4 regions of the Kitasatospora sp. NPDC030952 genome follow, and region 2 is predicted to be linked to each of the others. Evidence: riboswitches for the same ligand, from Rfam matches in the RefSeq annotation. Region 2 holds a riboswitch; each other region holds the start of a gene.

Region 1 (5,056 bases), on a different contig from region 2:
GCGCGGTGAGCGATCCGAGCAGCACCGGCCCGGTGGCCCGGGAGGCGGACTTCGTCGCCGAATCCGGCCGCGGGCTGCACCTGGTGGAGTCGTTCAGCCACTCCTGGGGCTGGCACCCGCTGGGCAGCGGCAAGGTGGTCTGGGCCATGTTCGAGGCGGAGCCGGCCGGCGGCAGCGGACTCGACTGCGGCGGCCTGGGCGGCAGTCGGCTCGACGGCACCGGACTCGACGGTCACGCGCTCGACGGACGAGTCGACGTCGGTGGACGGCACCGGCGCTCGGCCTAGCGCCGCACGGCGCACGGCCGACCGAGGGGCGACCCGGGAGGACCACACCCCGGGCCCTTCAGCCAGGCCCCGGTCCCGCACGGCCGGCACGTTCCCTGCGGCCCTCACGTCCCGTACGGCCGGCACATCCCGCACGGCCGGCGCATCCCGCCGCGGGACCGTCCGGACGCGAGCAGGGCCGCCGGACAAAGACAAAGGCCGTCGTGGTGTCAGCACCCACGACGGCCCCCCGATGGTGGCCCGGCGGCCGGTCAGACCGCCAGGTGGTCGAACTCCCCGTCCTTGGCGCCCAGCAGCAGCGCGGCGATCTCGGCCCGGGTGTAGATGAGCGCCGGACCGTCCGGGAAGCGCGAGTTGCGCATCGCCACGTCGCCGCCCGGCAGGGCCGCGAACTCGACGCAGTTGCCCTGGGAGTTGCTGTGCAGGCTCTTCTGCCAGACCACCCCCTTGAGGTCTGCGGCGGCCATCCCGTTGTAGGTGTGGTTCGAGCCGTGCGTTACCTGCGAGTCGTGCATAGAAGTCTCCCGAAGAGCTCCGGAGTTGTCGTCCAGCGCGGCGCCCCCGGCACCCGCCGAACGGACCGGCCCCGTACCGGTCCGGCACAACGCCTCACTTGACGCGATGATAGCCGCAGTGCACGTGCATCAGCACGGGACATTGCAGGTGCACGAGGCCTTTTACCGGTCGCCGCGAACTCTTCACGGACCCTTCTCCTGACGGTACGTAAACGGACATAGCCGATGGAATCGTCGGGTTGTCCATAACCGGCCGTGAGCGGCCCCCCGCTGAATGTTGATCTTCGAATGCCGGGAGTCGCACTTTCGTGACCCTCCGTCAGTCCATCCTCCGACTGTGAGACATCTCACGCACCTCTCGTGCAACGCGATGCCCCGCGGCGCACGTCTGGGCAACCGTGCGAGTCCGAACGGGGGTTGGGTGAGGAATGTCCGGATTGTAGGCAAACACTCCGGACCGGCGCGGCAGGGACACGGCCTCCGCACCACGACCACCCGAAACCCGTACGGCAGCCGACTGCAGGCCTGACGGGCAGATGTCCTACGATCTCCGGCATGAGCACCGCAGCCATCCCGGGCGCGCCACTGCCCGTCCGCACTCCAGGCTCCCGTGCGCGGGGGCGCCACCGCCGCCCCGAGCGCCCCGAGATCCGCACCGGCTCGCCGGCCCTGGTGCTCGCCGTACCCGCGACCCCGGGGCCCGAGTCCCGCTCGGTCGTCGAGGAACTGCTCTCGATCGTCCGCAGTGAGCACACCGGCGTCCAGGCCGCGGTCGGCTACCTCCCGACCGACGGCGCCACCACCGGGGGCGCCGAGGAGCGCACCGTCGCGGAGCTGCTGGCGGCGGCCGCCGAGGCCGGACTGCCGACGCCCGTCGTGGTGCCGCTGGTGCCCGGCCCGCACGGCTTCCTGACCGGGCTTCACGCCCTCGCCGCCGAGTACGGCGCGACCGTCACCGACGCCCTGGGCCCGCACCCGCTGCTGGCCGAGGCCGTCCACGTGCGACTGTCCGAGGCCGGGCTGGCCCGGGCCGACCGGGCCCGGCTGTTCGCCATCGCGACCGCCGCGGACGGCGTGGTCCTGACCACCGTCGGCGGCGAGGAAGCGGCCGCCGCGGCCGGGATCACCGGCGTCCTGCTGGCCGCCCGACTGGCCGTCCCGGTCGTCCCCGCGGCGCTCGACGTGCCCGGCTCGGTCGCCGCCGCCGTCAACCACCTCAAGGAGACCGGCTCCCAGCGCCCCGCGCTGGCCCCGCTCGTGATCGGCCCGGAGGCGGACTCCGAGCTGCTCGCCACGGCCGCCGAGGAGACCGGCTGCCCGTCGGCGGCGCCGCTGGGCGCGTACCCGACGGTCGGCCAGCTGATCGCCTCCACCTACCTGGCCGCGCTGCCCACGCCGACGGCGGAGGAGCTGGCCGAGGCGGAGGCCGCCGCCACCGCCGGGGCCGGGGAGGGCTCCCGCCGCGCCCACGCGGCCGCCGAAGGGCCCCTGGAGGGCTGACGGCCACCTCCCGTACGACCTGGCGGAACGCCCGCCGGAGAGCCCGCGACCGCCCGTCGCGGCACCCGCACCACCGAAGGGCCCGGAACGGCTGCGTTCCGGGCCCTTTCGACGTGTTCGGATCGCCCCACAGGAGAGTTAAGCGGTCAATGCGACGCAATGTCCGTTCTGGTGCCATTTGTCGATGAATTGTCGGCGCGTTGTCCGGCGCTCGATTCACTGCCGCTCCACCGGCGCGCGGGCATGCCCCCGTCGCGCTCCAACGCTCCGTCACTTCACTCCTGAGGCGAAGCCAGTTATCGGAATCCATCGCGAATTTGCAAGAAAACGATCATTTGCGATCATGAATTACGAGCCATTTGACGTTTCCCACTAAACCGTGATGCGCGTCACAGGTATTTGCAGTTTTAACTTAAGTCTGCATAACGTGCTCCCCGTTCGTGACCACACGGACCCAGTTCATCCGCGACGCCGAGTCCTGCCGTCGGATGTCCTGGCAGCGCGAAAACGCATCACGGCAGGAGCGGGGGAACCACAGGTAAGTCGCCCTAGGTCGTTTTCCGGAACGGTCCAGGGCTAGGGGTGAAGCCGCGCCCACAGCGCGGCCGGGCAACTCCAGCCCGAATCCGACAGCTCACCTCGCAGGCGTGGGAGAGGACCGCGTCTTCATGCTGCCTTCCAACGGCAACCGCCTGTCCAGCCGCACCCGTCGCGTGATCGCCGCCCTCGGCGTCGCCGGCGTCGGCCTCACCGTCCCCTGCCTCACCACCGGCACCGCCAACGCCGCCTCCGTCGCCACCTGGGACAAGGTCGCCCAGTGCGAGAGCAGCGGCAACTGGAGCATCAACACCGGCAACGGCTTCTTCGGCGGCCTGCAGTTCACCTCCAGCACCTGGGCCGCCTTCGGCGGTACCGCGTACGCCCCGCAGGCCAACCAGGCCACCAAGGACCAGCAGATCGCCGTCGCCGAGAAGGTCCTCGCCTCGCAGGGCCCCGGCGCCTGGCCGGTCTGCTCGGTGCAGGCCGGGCTGACCCAGGGCGGCGCCGCCGCCGCGGTCGACACCTCGGCCGGCTCCACCGCCGCCAAGCCCGCCGCCAAGCCGGCCACCAAGCCCGCCCAGGCTCCGGCCCAGGCGGCGACGCCCGCCAAGCCGGCCGCGCCCGTCCAGGACCAGGCGCAGACCTCCGGTGACTCCGCCTCCTCCGCCGACTCCGCCGCCAACGGCGGCTGGGCGCAGAAGCGTCAGGCGCAGGCCCAGGGCGGCAGCTACACCGTCGTCGACGGCGACTGGCTGTCCTCGATCGCCACCAAGCACAACGTCCAGGGCGGCTGGCAGCGGCTGTACGACCTCAACCGCAGCACCCTGACCGACGGCCCGGACACCATCTACCCGGGCCAGCAGCTGACCTTCGGTGACGGCGGCTCGGCCCAGGCCGACCAGTCCTCCACCGCCACCAAGTCCGGCTCGGACTTCACCTGGTTCGACCGCTCGAAGAAGTCCGGCCAGGCCTCGAACGGCGGTGCCGTGAACGCCAAGCCGATCGACCAGGGCACGTCCACCGCCTCGAAGCCGGCTTCCAAGCCCGCCTCGAAGCCGGCCGCCCAGGCGCAGACCCCGGCCCCGGCCCAGACCGCCACCGGCAGCATGGCCGCGGCCGTCTCCTTCGCCCAGTCGAAGGTCGGTCAGGCGTACGTCTACGGCGGCACCGGCAACGGCGGCTGGGACTGCTCCGGCCTGACCCAGGCCGCGCTGCGCGCCGCGGGCGTCAACATCCCGCGCGTCGCCGCCGACCAGGCCGCCGCCAGCACCCACGTCTCGCTGGACAGCCTACAGCCGGGCGACCTGCTGTTCTGGTCGAACAACGGCCAGGACTCCGGCGTCTACCACGTCGCCATCTACATCGGCAACGGCCAGTACGTCGAGGCCGCCAACCCGAGTTCGGGCGTCCGCCTCCAGACCATCGCCAACTGGGCTCCGGACTTCGCCGGCCGGGTCTGAGGACACCGCGCGCACCGCGCGCACCGCGCACCGCACGGCTGACGAATGACAGCTGACGGATAACAGATTTCATCATCTGTCATCCGTCAGCCGCCGGCCGCCGGCCGCCGTCACCCGACAGCCCCGGGGAGAGTCTGGTCGCTCCCCCGGGGCTTCGCCGTACCCACGCGCCCGACCGCCCGGCCGCCCAGGAGGGCTGAGCAGCCGGACCACCCCGCCCGCGCGCCGACGGGCCCCGGAGAGCAACCGCCCTCCGGGGCCCGTCAGTTGGACGGCACCCGCCGGCCTCAGCGCGCACAGGCTCCCGTGGAACCCCGCATCACCAGCTCCGGCTGGAACATGAACTCCCCACGCTGGGCGGCGTTCCCGCCCACCTCCTCCAGCAGGGCGTCCACCGCGGCCGTCGCCATCGCCTCGACCGGCTGCCGGATCGTCGTCAACGGCGGTTCGGTGAAGGCGATCAGCGGCGAGTCGTCGAAGCCGACCACCGACACGTCCTGCGGCACCGACAGCCCCCGCTGCCGCACCGCCCGGATCGCCCCGAGCGCCATCATGTCGCTCCCGCAGACGATCGCCGTGCAGCCCTTGTCCAGCAGCGCGCCGGCCGCCGCGTGCCCGCCCTCCACGCTGAACAGCGTGTGGTGGACGAGGCCCTCGGCCTGCTCCTCGCTGTGCCCGAGCACCTCGCGCATCGCCGCCGTGAAGCCCTCGATCTTGCGCAGCACCGGCACGTACCGCCGCTGCCCGACCGCCA
Region 2 (5,056 bases):
CTGCCACCGGGCCAAGAGCTGTCCAAGGGCTGTCCACTGACCGTCCACGGGCCGTCCACGGAGTGTTGGTGCACCCCTCCCGCACCCGTCGCGCACCGCTCACCCGTCCCTCGCGCACCGCTCACCCGCCGCTCGCGCACCGCTCACCCGCCGCTCGCCGGCGACGGACGAACCGGTGACTTCCCGGTGGCCGCCCAGGCGCCCGTCCGGCCCGGTCCGGTCCAGCGGTTACGGTCGACGCATGCCAGCTCAGCCCGAGGGCCCCCGGCCCGCCGCCCAGCCCGAACCGCAGCCCGCCCCGGAGCTCTTCACCTGGGAGTTCGCCGCCGACCCGTACCCCGCCTACGCCTGGCTGCGCGAGCACGCCCCGGTGCACCGCACCACCCTGCCGAGCGGCGTGGAGGCCTGGCTGGTGACCAGGTACGCGGACGCCCGGCAGGCGCTGGCGGACGGCCGGCTGTCGAAGAACCCGGCGCACCACAGCGAGCAGGCGCACCGCACCGGCCGGGTGGGCATCCCGGGGGAGCGGCAGGCGGACCTGATGACCCACCTGCTGAACATCGACCCGCCGGACCACACCCGGCTGCGCCGCCTGGTGTCGAAGGCGTTCACCCCGCGCCGGGTGGCCGAGTTCGAGCCGCGGGTGCAGCAGTTGACCGACCGGCTGATCGACGGCTTCGCCCAGCGCGGATCGGCGGACCTGATCCACGAGTTCGCCTTCCCGCTCCCCATCTACGCGATCTGCGACATGCTGGGCGTGCCGGCCGAGGACCAGGACGACTTCCGGGACTGGGCCGGGATGATGCTGCGACACACGAAGCCGGGGCAAGGCGGCGGCCAACGCGGCGGTGTGGGGCGGGCGGTGAGGCGGATGCGGGCGTACCTGCTGGAGCTGATCCACCGCAAGCGGGCGGACCTCGGCGACGACCTGATCTCCGGGCTGATCCGGGCGAGCGACCACGGCGAGCACCTCACCGAGAACGAGGCCGCCGCGATGGCGTTCATCCTCCTCTTCGCGGGCTTCGAGACCACCGTGAACCTGATCGGCAACGGCACCTACGCGCTGCTGCGCAACCCGGAGCAGCGCCGCCTGCTGCAGGAGTCGGTGGCCCGGGGCGAGACCGGGCTGCTGGAGACCGGGATCGAGGAACTCCTGCGCTACGACGGGCCGGTGGAGCTGGCGACCTGGCGGTTCGCGACCCGGCCGCTGACCATCGGCGGGGTGGACATCCCGGTCGGCGACCCGGTGCTGGTGGTGTTGGCGGCGGCGGACCGCGACCCGGCCCGGTTCGCCGACGAGAACACCCTCGACCTGGCCCGGAGCGACAATCCCCACCTGGGGTTCGGGCACGGCATCCACTACTGCATCGGCGCCCCGCTGGCCCGGCTGGAGGGGCGGGCCGCGCTGGCCACGCTGCTCTCCCGGCTGCCCGATCTGCGGCTGGCCGGGAGCCCGGAGGACCTGCGCTGGCGAGGTGGCCTGATCATGCGCGGATTGCGCGAACTTCCGGTCGAATTCAGCCCGGAGGCCCGCTCCCCGCACACCCGTCCTGAGGCCCCGACACGCTGACGGGACGTCGTCGAGCGGGCTGCAGTGGCGGTGTGAACGCGCATCAAACCGGACAAAGCCCCGCTGTTGGTAGGCGATCGAGCACGCGCCGTAATTCTTGTGTGATATCGGTGATATGAGCTTGTGATTGGTCTGAGGATCTGTCTAGTCTCCCTGGAGTTCGCAGCTGCGGACCCCGTGCGCGGAACGCCGAATCCTGCCCGCCGCGCGACGGGAAATCGACCAGACCCTGGGCAGGGGCGGGGGACCCAGGTTTGTTGCCGTCTCCCCACGGCTTGGGGTGAAGCCGCCCGAGCGGAATCGTTTCCGTCGACGGCGGCCGGGCCACCTCCCGGTCCGAACCCGACAGCTCACCTCGCAGGCGTGCGGAGAGGGACCTTCATGCTGCTCGTTGGAACTGGCCGTCATCGTCGTCGCACCCAGGCCGAGAAGGCCATCGCCGTCGCCGGTGTGGCCGGCGTCGGACTCGCGCTGCCGCTCCTCACCGCCACCGGAGCCTCCGCCGCCCCGGCCTCCGCCTGGGACTCCGTCGCCCAGTGCGAGAGCGGCGGCAACTGGAGCATCAACACCGGCAACGGCTTCTCCGGCGGCCTGCAGTTCACCCCCAGCACCTGGAAGGCGTACGGCGGCACCGCGTACGCGGCGCAGGCCAACCAGGCCAGCCGGGCGCAGCAGATCTCGGTCGCCGAGAAGGTGCTCGCCTCGCAGGGCCCGGGTGCCTGGCCGGTCTGCTCCGTCAAGGCCGGCCTGAGCAAGGGCGGCGCCCCGGCGGCCGTGGACACCTCCTCGGACGCCAAGCCGCAGTCCGCGCCGAAGCAGAAGGCCCAGCCCCAGGCCGCCAAGTCGCAGGCCGCCAAGCCCGCCGCGAAGCCCGTCCAGCAGTACGCCCCGAAGCACGCCGCGCCGAAGCAGGCCGAGCGGCCCGCCGAGCAGCCGGTGCAGCAGTACACGCCGAAGCACGCCGCCCCGCGCGCCGCCCAGGCCCCGTCCGCCCAGACCGGCCACGACTACACCGTCCGCTCCGGCGACACGCTGTCGACGATCGCCGCCGCCCAGGGCGTGTCCGGCGGCTGGCAGGCGCTGTACGACGGCAACCGCGGCACGGTCGGCGGCGACCCGAACCTGATCCTGCCCGGCCAGGTGCTGCACCTCGGCTGAGCCGTTCCGCACGGCTCCGGAAGTCGAACGGAGGAGGGGGCCGCGCCCGGCGGCCCCCTTCGTCCGCGTTCGTCCGTGATGGTGGGACACGTCGGGTCGGGCAGGTGAACTACCGGTGGGTAGCGGGGCCACACGCTGAGACGGAGTCGAGGTCGACGTGGTCCCGGGAGCCCGGGCGGTTAGGCTCTGGTCGTAACGACTCCGCAATCCTCCGGCCGACCGGCACCACCGTCAGCCGGACCCTGCTTCCGCAAGGAGATGCTTCGTGCCGTCCATCGATGTCGTCGTAGCCCGCGAAATCCTCGACTCCCGCGGCAACCCCACGGTCGAGGTCGAGGTCGGCCTCGACGACGGCAGCACGGGTCGTGCCGCTGTTCCGTCGGGCGCCTCGACCGGCGCCTTCGAGGCGCTGGAGCTGCGCGACGGTGACAAGAACCGCTACTTCGGCAAGGGCGTGGAGAAGGCCGTCCTGGCCGTCATCGAGCAGATCGGCCCGGAGCTGGTCGGCTACGACGCCACCGAGCAGCGCCTGATCGACCAGGCCATGCTCGACCTGGACGCCACCCCGGACAAGTCCTCGCTCGGCGCCAACGCCATCCTGGGCGTCTCGCTGGCCGTCGCGCACGCCGCCTCCGAGGCCAGCGACCTGCCGCTGTTCCGCTACCTGGGCGGCCCGAACGCGCACGTCCTGCCGGTCCCGATGATGAACATCCTCAACGGTGGCTCCCACGCGGACTCCAACGTCGACATCCAGGAGTTCATGATCGCCCCGATCGGCGCGGAGTCCTTCTCCGAGGCCGTCCGCTGGGGCGTCGAGGTCTACCACACCCTCAAGGGCGTGCTGAAGGAGCGCGGCCTGTCCACCGGCCTCGGCGACGAGGGCGGCTTCGCGCCGAACCTGGACAGCAACCGCGAGGCCCTGGACCTCATCACCGAGGCCATCCAGAAGGCCGGCTACGTGCCCGGGCGTGACATCGCGCTGGCCCTGGACGTCGCCGCCTCCGAGTTCTACCAGGACGGCGCCTACCAGTTCGAGGGCAAGGCCCTGTCGGCCGCCGAGCTCATCGAGTACTACGCCGAGCTGGTCGCCGCCTACCCGCTGGTCTCCATCGAGGACCCGCTGGACGAGTCGGACTGGGAGGGCTGGAAGGCCATGACCGTCAAGCTGGGCGACAAGGTCCAGCTGGTCGGCGACGACCTGTTCGTCACCAACCCGGCCCGTCTGGCCAAGGGCATCGAGACCGGCACCGCCAACGCCCTGCTGGTGAAGGTGAACCAGATCGGCTCGCTGACCGAGACCCTGGACGCCGTCGAGCTGGCCCAGCGCAACGGCTACCGCTGCATGATGTCGCACCGCTCCGGCGAGACCGAGGACGTCACCATCGCCGACCTGGCCGTCGCCACCAACTGCGGCCAGATCAAGACCGGTGCCCCGGCCCGCTCCGAGCGCGTCGCCAAGTACAACCAGCTGCTGCGCATCGAGGAGATCCTCGACGACGCCGCCGAGTACGCCGGCCGCGGCGCCTTCCCGCGGTTCCGCTCCGCGGACCAGTAAGCACGGCAAGTCCGAGGCCTGGGACTCCGAGGCCCGAGGGTTCGAGGCCTGGGACTCCGAGGCCGGAGACCAGGGGGCCGAAGGTCCCCGGTAGCGCACGCCTGACCGGTGCCCCGGCGCACACCCCGTAGGGTGGGCGGCGGGGCACCGTCGCGACCAGGAGGGGATACGGGAGATGGCTGGCTGGAGGATCCCGGGCTTGGCGGCCCGGCCTCGGTTCACGAGCCGGGCGACCGTCCTCGTCCTGGTGCTCTGCTCGCTGGTCGCGATCCTGGCCTACCCGACCCGGCAGTTCATCTCCCAGCGCGCCGAGATCTCCGCCCAGCGGGTGAAGGCCGACCACGTGCGCCAGCAGGTCGACCAGCTGCGCCGGGACAAGGCCCGCTGGCAGGATCCGGAGTACGTCAAGGCGCAGGCCCGCTCCCGGCTGCACTACGCGGTGCCGGGGGAGACCCCGTACATCGCGGTGGACCCGTCCGGTGCGGCCGCCCGACCCGCCGCCCCGGGCGGCTCCGCGACCCCCTCCGCCGAGGCGGCGGCCGGCCAGGCGAAGGCCGCCAAGCCCTGGTACACCAGCATCTGGGACTCGGTGGACGCCGCCGACACCGTCGCGCTGGCCCCCGCCGCCCCCCGTCCGCTCCCCCCGTCCTCCGTTGGAGACCCCACCCCCCATGACCACTGAGAACCACCCCGCCGTCTCCGACGCCGACGTCGCGGCCATCGCCGCCCAGCTCGGCCGGGTGCCGCGCGGCCTGCGCGGTGTGGCGCACCGC
Region 3 (5,056 bases), on a different contig from region 2:
GAAGTTGATCACCACGCCCCGGCCGGTCGCGAGCAGGACGGGGAGCGCCTCGCGGGTCATCAGGAAGGTGCCGGTGAGGTTCACCGCCAGGAGCTTGTTCCAGAACTCCAGGGTGGTCTCGTGGGTGTGCGAGGAGCGGAGGATGCCGGCCGCGTTGACCAGGACGTCCAGGCCGCCCAGGCCCGCGATCGCCTCGGCCACGCCCGCGACCACGGCGGATTCGTCCGAGATGTCCAGGACCTGGATCGTCAGGCGGTCGGCGGTGCCGTCCGCGGTCGCGCGGTCCAGGGTCTTCTTCAGGCCGTCCTCGTTGACGTCGACGGCGACGACCTTCCCGCCCTCGGCGAGGAGCCGGTGCACGGTCGCCTGGCCGATGCCAGAGCCGCCGCCGGTGATCAGGACGTTCCGTCCGCTGAAGCGCTCCATGGTGGTACTCCGTTCGTTCGCGGTCTCTCGACCTCAAGGGGCACGGTACGCCGGTCTGGCACGTCGTGCCAATAAGTCTCGATGTGCCATGTCGGCGCGATGCGTCATGGCAGTGCCCGGATGCGTACGCTGACCCTTGTGACCGGACGCCCGACCCTGACCCAGCGCCGCCGTGACGCCACCCGGCTGGAGATCGCCCGCACCGCCGCCGCGCTCTTCGCCGAGCAGGGCGCGGAGGCGACCACCGCCGAGGAGGTCGCCGACGCCGCGGGCATCTCGCTGCGCACCTTCTACCGCTACTTCTCCGTCAAGGAGGACGCCGTCGCCCCGCTGCTGGCGGCCGGTGGGCGGCGCTGGGTCGACCTGCTGGCCGAGAGCCCGGCGGACCTCCCGCTGCGCGAGGCGCTGGAGCGCTCGGCGGTGGAGTCGCTGACCCCGGCCGACGACGCGGCCGTCGAGGCGATGCACTGGACCCGCAGCCTGCTGCGCGACCCCCGGCTGGACGGCACCTGGCAACGAGTCCACGCGGGCTCGGAGGAGCGACTGCGGTCCGTGCTGGCCGAGCGCAGCCCGGCCGGCGCCGACCCGCTGGAGATCCGACTGGCCGCCGCCGCGGCCACGGCGGCGATCCGGGTGGCCCTGGAGCAGTGGGCCGCCTCCGACGCGGCGGTGACCGGCCCGGGCTCCCCGCAGGACCTCGGCGCCCGCTGCATGCGCGAGCTCACGGCGGGGCTGGGGCTCTGGGCGCGACCGGCCGGGGCGTGGCCCCACGCTCGCAGCCGTACAGCCGCCGATCAGCTTCCTCCCAGCTCCCGCTAGGGTTGGACGTCGCGCCCCGGTGGGGGAACCGGGGTGAACTCCTCGGATGTCCCTGAGCGGAGGGGGCGTGGAGTTCGAGGCGTGGGAGCAACTGGAACATGGGTCTGACGAGCCACAAGGTGCTGGCGCTGACCGTGCTGGTCGCGGTCGTGATGATGGTCGGCACGGTCTGGCTCTGGCCCAGACTCGCCAGGAAGAGCTGGCAGGCAGTGCTCGGCCGGATCGGCGCGCTGCTCGCCACCCAGCTCACGGTGCTTGCCGCGCTCGGCCTGGTGGCGAACAACTACTTCGCGTTCTACAGCAGTTGGGACGATCTGCTGGGCACCGGCAGCACCGGCCCGGTGGTGATACACAACAAGGCGGACGCCTCCGGCCGCCTGCTGGTGGAGACCATAGGCCAGGCCTCGGTCAAGGGCGGCGGCGCGATGGGCCGTGAGCCGGGCCACTCCGGCGAGATCCGCAAGGTCCGGATCGACGGCAAGGTGAGCCGGCTGTCGACCGAGGGGTACGTCTACCTGCCGCCGCAGTACTTCCAGCCCGAGTACGCGCAGAGGCAGTTCCCGGCCGTGATCGTCAGCACCGGATTCCCAGGAATCGCCGAGAACCTGATCACCCGCTTCAACTACCCGGGTGCCGCGCTCAAGCTGCTGCAGGAGGGCCGGATGCAGCCGACCGTCATGGTGATGCTGCAGCCCTCGCCCGCCCTGCCGCAGGACACCGAGTGCGAGGACATCCCCGGCGGCGCCCAGTCGGACACCTACTTCACCAAGGACGTCACCTCGGCGATCCAGGCCAGCTACCGGGTCTCGTCCGACCCGCACGCCTGGGCCTTCATGGGCAACTCGACCGGCGGCTACTGCGCCGTCAAGATGGCCATGCGCCACCCGGACGTCTTCCCGACCGCCGTCGCCCTCTCCGGCTACTACGACGCCGCCGACGACCCGACCACCGGCGACCTCTTCGGCGGCAGCAAGCAGCGCCGCGACGAGGCCAACCTGATGTGGCGGCTGAAGAACCTGCCGCAGCCCGACATCTCGGTGCTGCTGGCCGGCACCAAGAAGGGCGACGGCAACTACAAGCCGGACACCGAGGCGTTCATCGACGCGGTGCACAGCCCGATGAAGGTCTCGTACAGCATGCTCGAGAACGGCGGCCACAACTTCGAGACCTGGAGCGCCCTGCTGCCGTCCTCGCTGGAGTGGCTGTCCCAGCACCTCAGGGTGCCGAACCAGCCGAACCAGCCGGGCGAGCCGAACGCCTCGGGCCAGCCGAACCAGCCGGGCCAGGCGAGCCAGACCGCCTGACGTCACCGCCGTCCGACGCCGTCCGACGTCATCTGAAGCCGTCCGACGCCGTCCGGAGAGAACACGCCGAACCCCCGGAGCCGAGGCCCCCGGGGGTTCGTGCGTGCTACGGGGCGGCGCCGGTCAGGCCACCCGCTCCAGCGTCCCGGTGTGCAGCTGGCCGACCCGGCCGCCCTCGCCCTCGAAGGTCCAGAAGGCCCGTACGGTCAGCGCGTTGAGGTCCATCACATGGCTGACGGTGATCCCGCTCTGCTCCGTCCAGCTGACGAAGTAGATCTCCGGTGCGACCTCGGCGACGTGCAGCCGCACGTCTTCCCACTGGCCGGCCGACTCGCCGAGGCCCTCCCAGCGCAGCCGAGTGCCGTCGGCCGAGTAGCTGTTGCGGAAGGCCGCGCCGTTGTCGGCCCGGAAGACGTAGGTACGGCCGGCGAAGGCGGGCAGGGACGCGGTCATGGTGGGGCGGGACCTCTTCTCGGGAGTGCGGGACGGACCGTGCGGTCGGGCTCGGTGCACTTGTGCACCGCGGAAAACGCCAGGGTTCCAATTTATCCGATCGGTCGGACTCGGGCGGCCCCACGCCACGGTACGGTCCGCCACCGTCACGCCGTCCACCGTGTGCTCCCGGCGCATGGGGCGCCGCCCGTACGGCGGTCCTACCGTCCACGCCCACGAGACGCACCACCCCCACGAGACCTCGCACCAGGCGCGCCCCCGCCGCGACCACCTGGAGCCGGCCTGGGTCGCCGGAGACCGAGGGCCAGGTGGCCGAGAGCCAGGTGGCCGACTGGCTCGGCTGATCGCCCGGCCACGGTCGCGAGGTTGATCAACTCGGCCACCACGGAGCGTCGTTGATCGACACCACTGTGAGCTGTGCGACAACCGGCCGGATCAGGTTGTCCGTTCACGGACGGCCTGCCTAGCCTGCATCCGTCGTCCGCTGTCGCGGACCCCGCCGCCGGGACGCCGAGTCCTGTCCACCCGCCGGCCGGCACTCGAGCACCACAGCGGACGGGAGCGGGGGAACCAAGGTCAGCGCCCGGTCCGTACGCATCAGCGTGCGGACCGTGGCTAGGGGTGAAGCCGCTCCACAGGCGGCCGGGCAACTGCAGCCCGAATCCGACAGCTCACCTCGCAGGCGTCGCAGAGGACCCCCCATGCACCAGCCTGCCGGGCGCCGTCGCGCCCCTCGCCACGCCCGTCCGACCCGCCGCGGCCGCAACGCCGCCCTCGCCGCCACCGGGGCGCTCGCGATCAGCGGCGCCGGCCTGCTCGGGCTGCCGTCCGTCGCCGGCGCCCAGGCCGCCACCGCCCCGACCGTGACCCAGGACCGGCTCGCTCCGGCCGCCATGGTCGCCGGCCGGGCCGCCACCGCCTCGCTGGCCCTGCACTCCTCGTCCTGCTTCACCGCCAAGACGGTCGGCGTCGGCGTCCGCGACGCGCGCGGCACCAACCTGGACTTCCCGGGGAACGCGACCAACGTGCAGATATGCCCGACCGGGCTCAACTTCACCAGCGGTGCGCGCACCCTGCCGGCCGGAACGTACACCCAGTTCGGCTTCTGGCAGGACTTCGGCGGCAGCTGGCACAACCTGCCCTCGCAGCAGCTGGTGGTCGCGGCCACCGGTACGTCCACGCCGACCCCGTCCCCGACGACGGCGCCCACCACGGCACCGACGGCGACGCCCACCACGACGCCCACCACGGCACCGACGGCGACGCCCACCACGACGCCGACCGCCACGGCCACCCCGACGACGCCCGCGCCGTCCTCCCCGATCGCCGGCAAGTCGCTGACCTGGTCCGACGAGTTCAACAGCCCGATCGACTGGGGGCAGCGCTGGGTCGGCGACAAGAGCACCGCGTACAAGTACGGGAACCACAACCCGGACGACAACAAGCTCGACTGGCTGAACAAGAACAACGTCACCGTCGCGAACGGCGTCGCCACCTTCACCGCCACCCCGGGCGGGCCCACCCTGGAGAACGGCCAGCAGTCCTGGAACACCGGCTTCCTGACCACCGAGGGCTCCACCGAGGGCTTCCAGGTCAAGACCGGCGACTACGCCGAGGCCCGGGTCAAGATGCCCTCGGGCGCCGGCGCCTGGCCTGCCCTGTGGACCTGGAAGAACGGCAACGGGGAGATCGACTCCTTCGAGTACCACCCGGACAACCCGAACCTGCTGGAGTTGACCAACCACATCAACCCGAGCAACCCCGAGTACTACACCGATGCCAAGGCCGTCGCCAAGGACCAGTGGGTCACCATCGGCACCTACTACGGCGCCAACTCGGTGGACTGGTACGTCAACGGCGTCAAGGTGTATTCGGACAACAAGGGCGTGGGCACCAACTTCTCGGCGTACCTGATCCTCAACCTCTCGGTGTGTGCCGGGAAGTACCACCCCGCGCCGCAGGGGACCGCCCCGATCACCATGGCCGCCGACTACGTCCGCGTCTACCGCTGACGGTAGCCGCCGGGCCCGCGTAGCCACCGGGCCCGGGTAGCC
Region 4 (5,056 bases), on a different contig from region 2:
TCGCTGCGCAAGAAGGTGCGGTCGCTGGAGAGCGACACCCGCCGGGCGCAGGCCGAGACCCGGCGGGTGGCCGGCGAGCTGGAGGCCGCCAGGGCGCAGGCCGCGGGCGAGCGCAGTGCGGCCGAGAGCGAGGCGCGGCGGCTGCGGCACCGGGTGTCCGAGCTGGAGAACGCGGCCGAGCAGGGCCGCCGCTCGGCCCGGGAGGGGCGCAGCGTCGAGGACATGCGGCTGCGGCTGCTGCTGGACACCGTGCTGCAGTCGGCTCAGGGGCTGCAGCGCGAGCTGGCGCTGCCGGTCTCCCAGATCCGCCCGGCGGACCTGGTGGAGGCGGTGGTGCCGGGGGCGGCCTCGCCGCACGACGTGGCCCGGCGCGGCCTGGCCGACGACGACCCGGCGCTGCTGGACCAGCTGCTGGCGATCCCCCAGGTGCACCTGGTGGTGGACGGCTACAACGTGACCAAGACCGGGTACCCGACGTTGCCGCTGGAGCAGCAGCGGATCCGGCTGCTGGGCGGGCTGGCGATGCTGGCCCAGCGCACCCAGGCGGAGGTCACCTGTGTGTTCGACGGGCAGGACCTGGACGTCCCGGTCATCATGGCGCCACCGCGCGGGGTGCGGGTACGGTTCAGTCGGACCGGCGAGACCGCGGACGAGTTGATCCGCCGTCTGGTCCGGGCCGAGCCGCAGGGCCGTCCGGTGGTGGTGGTCTCCACCGACCGGGAGGTCGCGGACGGCGTGCGGAAGGCGGGCGCGCGCCCGGTGGCCTCGGTGCTGCTGCTGAACCGGCTGGCCCGGCCCTGACCAGCGGCCCGGGCGGCGTGACAGCAGGTCAGTGCCGTCGTCGGGCAGGTGTGCGGATCCGGTGAAGTCAGTGCGAGAACCGGAGTTCACGCCTTCGGGGGAGTGGCAAAACGGGTAGATCTTCACTAGGGTCTGGCGTCAAACCTATTTTCCGGTATCTCACCCGAACAGGTGAGTCCGTTGGAAGAAGGAGCGGGTCCCTTGGCCTCCCACCGCCGTCCCAAGCAGCCGAGCCGCGCGCGGGTCTCCGTGCTCACCGCGGCCGCTGCGACCGCGGTCGCCCTCTCCGCCCAGGTGGCCGCGCACGCCGCGCCGCAGCCGAACACCAGCGACGTCAAGGCGCAGATCGACCAGCTCCAGCAGGAGCAGGAGCAGGCGGCGGAGAAGTACAACGGCGCCAAGGAGCGCGCGGACCAGCTCCGCAAGCAGGCCGACCAGCTGCAGGACCAGGTGGCCCGCAGCCAGGACCAGATGAGCCAGCTGCAGACCGGCCTGGCCCAGGTCGCCGGCGAGCAGTACCGCACCGGCGGGATCGACCCGTCCGTCCAGCTGATGCTCTCCTCGGACCCGTCGGGCTACCTGGAGAAGGCGTCGAGCGTCCAGCAGGCCAGCACCACCCAGACCGAGGCGCTCAAGGGCCTGCTTGACCAGCAGCGCCGGCTGGACCAGGAGAAGAGCGAGGCGGCCGCCGTGCTGGCCTCGCTGGACTCCACCACCAAGGACCTGAACCAGGCCAAGACGGACGTCAACACCAAGCTGAAGACCGCCCAGGACCTGCTGAACTCGCTCAGCGCCGCCGACCGTGCCGCGCTGAAGGCCCAGCAGCAGCAGGACGACCGCGCCTCGCGCGGCGCCGACCGGGTCGACCTCAGCAGTCTTCCGCCGGCCAGCGGCTACGCGGCCGTGGCCGTCGCCAAGGCGATGAGCAAGCAGGGTTCGCCGTACGTGTGGGGCGCCACCGGGCCGAGCACCTTCGACTGCTCGGGTCTGATGGTCTGGGCGTACGGCCAGGCCGGCGTCTCGCTGCCGCGCACCTCGCAGGAGCAGGGCCACATCGGGACCGCCGTGACGCTGTCCACCGCCCAGCCCGGGGACCTGGTGATCTACGGCGGCGACATGCACCACGTCGCGATGTACATCGGCAACGGCATGGTGGTCCACGCGCCGCACACCGGTGACGTGGTGAAGGTGATGAAGGCCGACGCGATGCCGATCAACACGATCCGCCGGATCTGACGAGCCGACACGCCCGAAGGGCCGGCTCCGGCCCTGTGATCCGCGCCACCTCCCGAGGGGGGTGGCGCTTCGGGTTCGCCCGCCTCAGTGCCGATCGGTGAGAGTCGATCAGCTTTGCGTGCGGCGGCGATCACCATCAGTCATTTTCACAAAAGAACATGGGTGATCTTCCGTCTTTTTTCTGACAAGGATTTGAACGGATCACGGTTCAGTTACTAGGGTCGTGCCTCGAACCACCGCACTGTCGATCACCCAGCCTGGGTGGCGGCGGTGGTTACCGTCGAGTTCGCGAAACAGCGGGGCAGGTCGAAGCGACTGCCCGACAGGGGAGCCCAGTAGTCGGGGGCGCTGCGGAGCGGAGCCGGGGAACCACGTTCCTCCGGGGTGAATCGGCGCCAGGTCGGCCGCAGGTGAGGCCGGTGAGGCGCCGTAGGGCATGCTTCCGGCCCGAACCCGTCAGCTCACCCGGTAGGCGGATGTAGGAAGAAGGAGTCCGCCTTCGTGGCGTCCCATCGTCGTCCCAAGCCCGCCAGTCGCGCCCGTGTCTCGATCCTGACCGGTTTCGCCGCCGCCGCCGTCGCGCTCTCCGCGCAGACCGGCGCGCACGCCGACCCGCAGCCGACCAAGGACCAGGTCAAGGAGCAGGTCGACCAGCTCAACGAGCAGGCCGAGCAGGCGACCGAGAAGTACAACGCCGCCCAGGAGAAGCAGCAGGAGCTGGAGAAGCAGGTCTCCGGCATGCAGGACCAGGTGGCCCGGCAGCAGGCTCAGGTGACCGACCTGCAGGGCGGCCTCGCCGAGATCGCGGGCGAGCAGTACCGCAACGGTGGGATATCCCCGACCGTCCAGCTGATGCTCTCCTCCAGCCCGGACAACTTCCTGAACCAGGCCGGTGCGCTCAACCAGGCCGGCAGCACCCAGAAGAACCAGCTGAAGCAGCTCCAGGACCAGCAGCGCAAGCTGGACCAGGACCGCACCGAGGCCCAGAGCAAGCTCGGCGAGCTGGAAGCCACCACCACGCAGCTGAAGGCCTCCAAGGACGAGGTCCAGAACAAGCTGAAGGCCGCCCAGGACCTGCTCAACACGCTGACCGAGCAGGAGCGCCAGGCGCTCAAGGCGGCCGAGGACAAGGCCGCCGCCGACGCCAAGGCCAAGGCGGACGCCGCCGCGAAGGCCAGCCAGCCGGCCGATCGCGCCTCGCGCGACAGCAGCCGCAGCGACCTCGGCTCGGGCGCCGCGGCCGCGCCGGTCAAGGTCGCCCCGGGCAGCTCGCACGGCGCGGCCGCGCTGGCCGCCGCCGCCACCAAGGTCGGCAGCCCGTACGTCTGGGGCGCCACCGGCCCCGGCTCCTTCGACTGCTCCGGCCTGATGGTCTGGGCGTTCAACCAGGCCGGTGTGTCGCTGCCGCGCACCTCCCAGGAGCAGGCCGGCGCCGGCACCCGGATCGGCTCGGACATCTCCCAGGCCCAGCCCGGCGACATGCTGATCTTCTACGGCGACGCCCACCACGTCGGCATCTACGCGGGCAACGGCCAGGTGCTGCACGCGCCCAAGCCGGGTGCGTCGGTCCGCTACGAGGCCGTCTCCAACATGCCGCTGGCCTCCATCGTCCGGGTCTGATCCCCGCTCGAAGGTTCACGGGCCCGGTCCTCCGTCACGGAGGGCCGGGCCTGCGGCTTTTCCGGCTGCTCGGCCTGGTGTCCGAATAGGGGTCAAATATTCGGGTCGGTAGGGGTTTGGACTCACTTGCCCGGACTCGCTAACGTCTGCCACCGGACTCCCGCTCGACGGCCGCCCAGCAGGGCGCGGCCGCGGGGCCGCGCCGCAGGAATGGAGCCGCTGCCGCCATGCCCGTGCACCGTCGTTCCCAACTGCTCGCCCGTGCGCTGGTACTGACCGCGGCCGCCACCACGGCCCTGGGCGTGGCGACCGCCGGCAGCGCCCAGGCCACCCCCGGCGCGCCGGACGCGCCCGACCGCAAGGACGTCAAGGCTCAGGTCGATCAGCTGTACGACGAGGCCGAGCAGGCGTCGGAGAAGTACAACGCCGCCCAGGAGGCGCAGAAGCGGCTGCTCGGCGAGACCACGATCCTCCAGGGCGAGGTCGCCGCCGCCCAGGACCAGCTCAACCAGCTGCGCGGGGACCTCGCCACCGTGGCCGGGGCCGAGTACCGCGGCGGAGGGATGGCCCAGACCGCCCAGCTGATGCTCTCCACCGACCCCGAGGGCTACCTGGCCCGCGCCCGGACCCTGGGCCAGGCCGCCGAACGGCAGCAGGAGACCCTGCACGAGCTGGTCACCCGTCAGCGCCGGCTCGACCAGCGCCGCACCGAGACCGCGGCCAAGCTCGCCGAGCTGGACCAGGCCCGCCGCTCGCTGGCCGAGAACAAGCAGCAGATCCAGCAGCGGCTGGCCAAGGCCCAGAAGCTGCTCAACAGCCTGGGCGCCGCCGAGCGGACCCGGATGATCGCCCAGGACGCCCGGGACGCCGAGTCGCGCGCCACCCGCGGCACCGACCGGCTGGACCTCGGCAGCGCCCCGGCCGCCTCAGAGCGCGGGGCCGCCGCGCTGGCCGCCGCGGTGCGGATGATCGGCTCGCCCTACGTCTACGGGTCCACCGGGCCCCGTGCCTTCGACTGCTCCGGTCTGATGTACTACAGCTGGCGGCAGGCCGGAGTGACCCTGCCGCGGACCTCGCAGGCCCAGGCGTACGCCGGGCAGCGGATCAGCCTCTCCGAAGCACGGCCGGGAGACCTGGTGATCTTCTACCGGGACATGCACCACGTCGGGATGTACGCCGGCGGCGGGGTGATGGTGCACGCGCCGTACCCGGGGGCCAAGGTCCGGTACGAGAGCGTCAACGCGATGCCGGTCTCGGGAGTGGTCCGGCTCTGAGCGCGACGCCCGGCGGGCCGGACGGCCCCCACCCGATAGACCCGGCCCGCTGCGTGGTGTCCCGGCGCGGTGCGCTGCTGCTGGCGGCCGGCGGGCTGGCCCAGCTGTCGCTGCCGCCGGCCGCC

The links. A riboswitch is a leader RNA that binds a small molecule or an ion and turns the genes downstream of it on or off. The one in region 2 is predicted to bind cyclic di-AMP.
Region 1: it holds a riboswitch for cyclic di-AMP, as region 2 does, so the genes downstream of both, ACZ47G_RS36460 (transglycosylase family protein) here and ACZ47G_RS18750 (transglycosylase family protein) in region 2, are expected to answer to the same signal.
Region 3: it holds a riboswitch for cyclic di-AMP, as region 2 does, so the genes downstream of both, ACZ47G_RS29550 (glycoside hydrolase family 16 protein) here and ACZ47G_RS18750 (transglycosylase family protein) in region 2, are expected to answer to the same signal.
Region 4: it holds a riboswitch for cyclic di-AMP, as region 2 does, so the genes downstream of both, ACZ47G_RS28385 (NlpC/P60 family protein) here and ACZ47G_RS18750 (transglycosylase family protein) in region 2, are expected to answer to the same signal.

Annotation. Positions count from the first base shown of each region.
Region 1 covers NZ_JBVIFM010000034.1:13,025-18,080, forward strand. The annotation lists partial or broken gene ACZ47G_RS36445 (ATP-binding protein) at 1-158, shown strand, start outside; gene ACZ47G_RS36450 (DUF397 domain-containing protein) at 539-802, opposite strand; gene ACZ47G_RS36455 (sirohydrochlorin chelatase family protein) at 1,358-2,302, shown strand; cyclic di-AMP (ydaO/yuaA leader) riboswitch at 2,801-2,963, shown strand; gene ACZ47G_RS36460 (transglycosylase family protein) at 2,971-4,302, shown strand; gene ACZ47G_RS36465 (LacI family DNA-binding transcriptional regulator) at 4,590-5,056, opposite strand, start outside.
Region 2 covers NZ_JBVIFM010000009.1:300,689-305,744, forward strand. The annotation lists gene ACZ47G_RS18745 (cytochrome P450 family protein) at 242-1,570, shown strand; cyclic di-AMP (ydaO/yuaA leader) riboswitch at 1,781-1,950, shown strand; gene ACZ47G_RS18750 (transglycosylase family protein) at 1,952-2,728, shown strand; gene eno (phosphopyruvate hydratase) at 2,994-4,283, shown strand; gene ACZ47G_RS18760 (FtsB family cell division protein) at 4,483-4,965, shown strand; partial or broken gene ACZ47G_RS18765 (DUF501 domain-containing protein) at 4,937-5,056, shown strand, end outside.
Region 3 covers NZ_JBVIFM010000020.1:134,051-139,106, reverse strand. The annotation lists gene ACZ47G_RS29570 (SDR family NAD(P)-dependent oxidoreductase) at 1-426, opposite strand, end outside; gene ACZ47G_RS29565 (TetR family transcriptional regulator) at 565-1,245, shown strand; gene ACZ47G_RS29560 (alpha/beta hydrolase) at 1,344-2,549, shown strand; gene ACZ47G_RS29555 (phenolic acid decarboxylase) at 2,673-3,002, opposite strand; cyclic di-AMP (ydaO/yuaA leader) riboswitch at 3,564-3,682, shown strand; gene ACZ47G_RS29550 (glycoside hydrolase family 16 protein) at 3,704-5,014, shown strand.
Region 4 covers NZ_JBVIFM010000019.1:38,788-43,843, forward strand. The annotation lists gene ACZ47G_RS28375 (NYN domain-containing protein) at 1-801, shown strand, start outside; gene ACZ47G_RS28380 (C40 family peptidase) at 1,003-2,037, shown strand; cyclic di-AMP (ydaO/yuaA leader) riboswitch at 2,374-2,528, shown strand; gene ACZ47G_RS28385 (NlpC/P60 family protein) at 2,539-3,657, shown strand; gene ACZ47G_RS28390 (C40 family peptidase) at 3,885-4,931, shown strand; gene ACZ47G_RS28395 (hypothetical protein) at 4,985-5,056, shown strand, end outside.